One region of the Parvibaculum sp. genome, then DNA from elsewhere that is predicted to be linked to it. Evidence: riboswitches for the same ligand, from Rfam matches in the RefSeq annotation. Region 1 holds a riboswitch; the other holds the start of a gene.
The links. A riboswitch is a leader RNA that binds a small molecule or an ion and turns the genes downstream of it on or off. The one in region 1 is predicted to bind cobalamin.
Positions count from the first base shown of each region.

Region 1 (2,390 bases):
TCCTCGGACCTCCCGGGCGAAGCGCTCGACAGCGCGCCGCGTTACGCGCGCACGCTCGAAGTCATGGAAATCCTGCGCACACTTCTCTCCGGTCGTCATCTGTCGCACAAGGGAGAGTTCTACAATCTGGAGCTCGATCCGCCGCGCATCGCCGGTCCGCATGATCGCCCGCCGCCCTTCTATTTCGGCGGCCTCTCGGATCACGCGCGCGACGTCGCAGCCCGCGCGGCGGATGTCTTCCTGATGTGGCCGGATCGCATCGAGAACATCCGCGCCGTACTCGACGACATGCGCCAGCGCGCCTCCGCTCATGGCCGGACATTGCGTTTCGGCTATCGCGTTCACGTGATCGTTCGGGAGACGGAAGCCGAAGCCCGCGCCGCCGCCCGCCGCCTCATGTCGAAGCTCGACGATGCGGCAGGCGAGGCGATCCGGAAGAAGTCGCTCGACGCCACATCTTTCGGCGTTCGCCGGCAGGCCGAAATGCGCGACGAGGCCGACGATGAGGGCTTTGTCGAAGACAATCTCTGGACGGGCATTGGCCGTGCGCGTTCGGGCTGCGGCGCGGCCATTGTCGGCGATCCCGATCAGGTCCTGAAGAAGATCGAGGCCTATCGCGCTCTCGGCCTCGATGCGTTCATCTTTTCCGGTTATCCCCATGCGGCGGAATGTGACCTCTTTGCGCGTCATGTGCTGCCGCGGATCGATCACGCGCCGCTCTTTTCCCGTGGCGCCTGAGCGTCTACACTCCGCGCCGCCGAAGGTGCCCCGGCCGCAAAGCCGGGGTTAAAAGGGAACGTCCGCGCATTCTCGCAATGTCAGGGCGGCTGCCCCCGCAACTGTAGGCGGCGAGCTCTCTTCTCAAGCGCCACTGGACCCGTCCGGGAAGGTAGGGGAGGGCAAGGACCCGCAAGCCAGGAAACCTGCCTCGGCTGTCGTCCGTCTCCGGGCCGGGGTGTGCCGGGAGGGAGCGGGTTTCCGCGCGCGGCGACATCTTTGGGATGTGACGGAGCGCGGCGATGCGGAGAATTCTCGGTCTGACGTTGGTGCTGTCCTGTCTGCTGGCGGGCGCCGTTGCGCGCGCCGCCGAGGAACCGCGACCGGCGCCCAAGCGTGTTGTCTCGATCAATCTCTGTTCCGACATTCTCGCCGCAGACCTCGCTGCGCCCGGCACGCTGAAATCGGTTTTCCGCCTCGGCCGCGACCCGCATGATTCCGCCGTCGCGCATCTGCTGCAGGATGTGCCGTCAAACGACGGCCGCATCGAGGACATTCTGCATTTCGCGCCCGATCTGGTGCTGGCGCATCGCTACACCTCGCCCTTCACGCTCGACCTGCTGCGCCGCATCGGCGTACCGGTCGTCACGGTGAAGGATGCCCGCAGCTTCGCCGACATCCGCGACAACATCGAAACGGTGGCCTCCGCCCTTGGCCGTGAGGCGGAGGGCAGGGCGCTGATCGCCCGCTTCGATGCCGAGATGGACGCCGCGCGCCGCGACGGCCCGCGCGCGCCCACCGCCATTCTCTATCAGGATCTCGGTGGTGCAGTGACGCCCGGCAGCATTCTCGGCCGCATCCTCGCGCATACCGGTTTCCGCAATGTGATCGGCAATGAAAATCCATTCGGCCTCGTCTATCCGGGCATCGAGGATGTGATCGCGATGCGGCCCGAACTGGTCGCCATCGGCATCTACCGCCCCGGCCAGCCCTCGCAGGCAAGCGCGCTGTTGCAGCACCCCGCCCTCCGTCTTTACCGCACCCGCTACGCGCATGAGGTCGATCTACCGGCGCGCGACTGGAACTGCAGCACCCGCTACGTCACCGCCATCGCCGCCCGCCTCGCCGCGACCTATGACGGGATGTTGACGCGGGAACCCGTGCGATGACCCGCTCCCTCAACGCGTGGCTCGTCAACATCTCGCTGGCCGCGCTCACCCTCGCGCTGCTTGCGGCTTCCGTCTATGCCGGCCGCGGCGGCGAACTCCTGGCCGAAAAATTCCGCACCATGGCGGCAATCGACCGCGAACTTGCCTGGCTTGTGCTGACCGAAGTGCGCTTGCCGCGCGCGCTGCTTGGGCTGCTGGTCGGCGCGACGCTCGGCCTCACGGGCGCCGGGCTGCAAGGCCTGTTGCGCAATCCGCTGGCCGAACCCGGATTGATCGGCGCCTCCAGCGGCGCGGCGCTCGGCGCGGTGCTGGTCTTCTATTTCGGCATCGCCGCGGGCTCCGCCATGCTGGTGCCGCTCGGCGGCATCGCCGGGGCGCTGGCGGCGCTGGCGACGCTTTATCTGCTGGCCGGCCGCAACCCCTCCATCGTCACCATCATCCTCGCCGGCGTCGCGATCTCCGCCTTTTGCGGCGCGCTGACATCGCTGGCGCTCAACCTGTCGC
Region 1 is NZ_JAHBYN010000001.1:2,597,699-2,600,088, forward strand. It holds gene KF719_RS12830 (LLM class flavin-dependent oxidoreductase) at 1-738, shown strand, start outside; cobalamin riboswitch at 745-946, shown strand; gene KF719_RS12835 (ABC transporter substrate-binding protein) at 1,020-1,886, shown strand; gene KF719_RS12840 (iron ABC transporter permease) at 1,883-2,390, shown strand, end outside.

Region 2 (2,390 bases), 360 kb from region 1:
CAAGGCCCTTGACGTCGAAACGCTGGAGATTGGCGGCGGTGGAATCGCCGGTGATCGGATCGAAGATGATCTCGATGGCGTCCTTGACGCGGTTTTCAAACCAGGTCGCGCCGACGCGCGCTTTTCCAACGGCAAATCCCTGCTCGATGCCGACTTCCCAGCCGCGGCTCTTCTCCGGCTTGAGGTTGGGGTTGCCGGTATATTGCCCGGCGGGGAAGCCGAGAAAGGCGCTGAACTCGCTGCCGAAGCGTTGATAGAGCGACGGCGTCTTGAAGCCGGTGCCGTAGCTCGCGGTCAGGCGCGTATCCGTCTCCGGATGGTAGTAGCCCGGCGCGATTGTGTACGAGGTATGGTTCTTCATGTCGTCCGGCATGTCGTGATGCAGGCTGACCGTGGCGAAGAAGCGCTCGCCGAAATTCATGTGATCGGCTGCATAGACCGCAAAGGCGTCGGTGTCGGCATCCGAAGTCGATGTGACGACAAAGCCGCCGAAGTCGCGCAGTCCGTTCGACGAGTACTCATCCCGCGTATAGCTGCCACCGAAAGTCAGAAGGTGCTGCGGATGGATGTCGAGCGCATTCTCGAAACGCGCGACGACCGTCTTCCCCTTGTATTCGACATCGGCGAGATAGATCGAACCGCCGGGATCCGGGTTGTCGGCGAGATCGGACTTGTATTGTGTGACACCGACCGAGAATCGCGGGCGCCATTGGCCGTCGAGAAACCGCCCGGAAATCTCGCCCGAGGTCAGCAGCCGCTTCGATTTGTAGGTGCTGTCGAAGTTCTGGAACACCGGCACGAAGCCCGCCGTCGCGCCGTCATCGTCGATATCGGTGTCGGATGCGGTGTATTGGATAAAGGCGGAGGCGCTGAGATGTTCGTTGAGCCGCGCGCCGATGCGGCCGGAGGCGGAAACGACCGCGTTGCCGTCCTTTTCCTCGCCGCGCGCGTCGCGAAGGCGGGCCGGCGTGACATCCGAGCCGTTGGTCGTTTCGCGCGAAAGCGAGAGGAAGTAGTCGACATCGCCGGCAGCGCCGCCGGTGTTCGCATATGTGTTGAGCGTCCCGAGCGTTCCGCCTTCGACGCGCAGCGTCGAGCGCGGCTCGGCGCCGCCGCTCCTGGTGATGATGTTGACGACGCCGCCCATCGCCTGGCTGCCGTAAAGCGCCGATTGCGGCCCGCGCACCACTTCGATGCGGTCGACATTGTCGAGCGGGATATTGGCGAGATTGGCCGCCCCGCCGGGCGAGGCCGGATCGTTGACCGGCAACCCGTTGACCATCACCAGCGTCTGGTTGGAACTGGCGCCGCGCGTGAAGATCGACGTCTGCGATCCCCGCGCGCCCGATTGCACCACATGCAGACCGGGAACGGATTTCAGCGCATCGACGACGTCGCGATACTGAAAGGTCTCGATGTCCTTGGCCGTGACGATGGTGAAGGAACTGGCGACCTGTTTGGTCGGCAGCGGTTCGATGCCCGATGTCACCAGCACTTCGGGTGCCACAGGTGTGTCGTCCGCCTGCGCGGCACCGGCCGCGATAACGGGTAGGAGGAGAGCGGCTATCGCCGCCCGGTTTGTGCGTTTCATTGGATAAATGCCCTGTCTCTGGCGCGGCCAACCCCGGCCGCATGGCGCCGGGAGAAGGGGCAAGACAGGAAACGGCAATGCCGGGACGCGACTAGACGCGGCGGGGCGCAACCGTCCCGCTGGCGCACCCCGGCCCTCGGCAGATGACGAACCCGGTGGCAGGTCTCCTGGCTCGCGGGTCGTCGGCCTCGTTCCGTCTTCCCGACCGCCACTCCCGAAAGAGCGCTGCGCCAGTGACATAGGTGGAACGCGGCCTCGCCGCTTACAGTTGCGGGGGCAGCCAGGGCATCGGCTTCACGCGAAACCTCACCCTGTTCCCTCTTGCCTCCTTGCGCCCGCCACAAAGGACGAGTGCTTGGAACCATCGAGCGCGCGCATCATAGGGTGCGGGGCACTCGTGTCAAACTGGCCGTTTTTGTGTGGCTGTCACGCCTTGGCGCTCGGCCGCGCCGACGCTGCGGCATGCCAGCGCAGAAGATCGGCATGTTCCGGCTTTGGTTCATGCTTCACCCATTTGGCGAAATCGACGCATACCAGCGCCGTGATGTCGGCGAAGGAATAGCGATCGATGGCGACGAAGTCGCGGCCCTTCAGGCGTTCGTTCAGCATGTCGAAAAAGCGCGTCAGGCGCTGCGCGCCGCGCGCCGCAAGCTCGGGAATCTGCGGCAGGTCGAGCGGGCCCGGCAGCGCGCGACCGACCATGCCCTTCGATGTGTTGCGCAGCACTTCGGCGATCGGCATGAAGCCTTCGAACTCGATGCGCGCGTTCCACGAAAGCACCAGCCCTTTTTCCTCCGGC
Region 2 is NZ_JAHBYN010000001.1:2,957,561-2,959,950, forward strand. It holds gene KF719_RS14560 (TonB-dependent receptor) at 1-1,591, opposite strand, end outside; cobalamin riboswitch at 1,731-1,972, opposite strand; gene KF719_RS14565 (glutathione S-transferase) at 2,018-2,390, opposite strand, start outside.
Region 2: another riboswitch for cobalamin. It lies ahead of KF719_RS14560 (TonB-dependent receptor); the one in region 1 lies ahead of KF719_RS12835 (ABC transporter substrate-binding protein).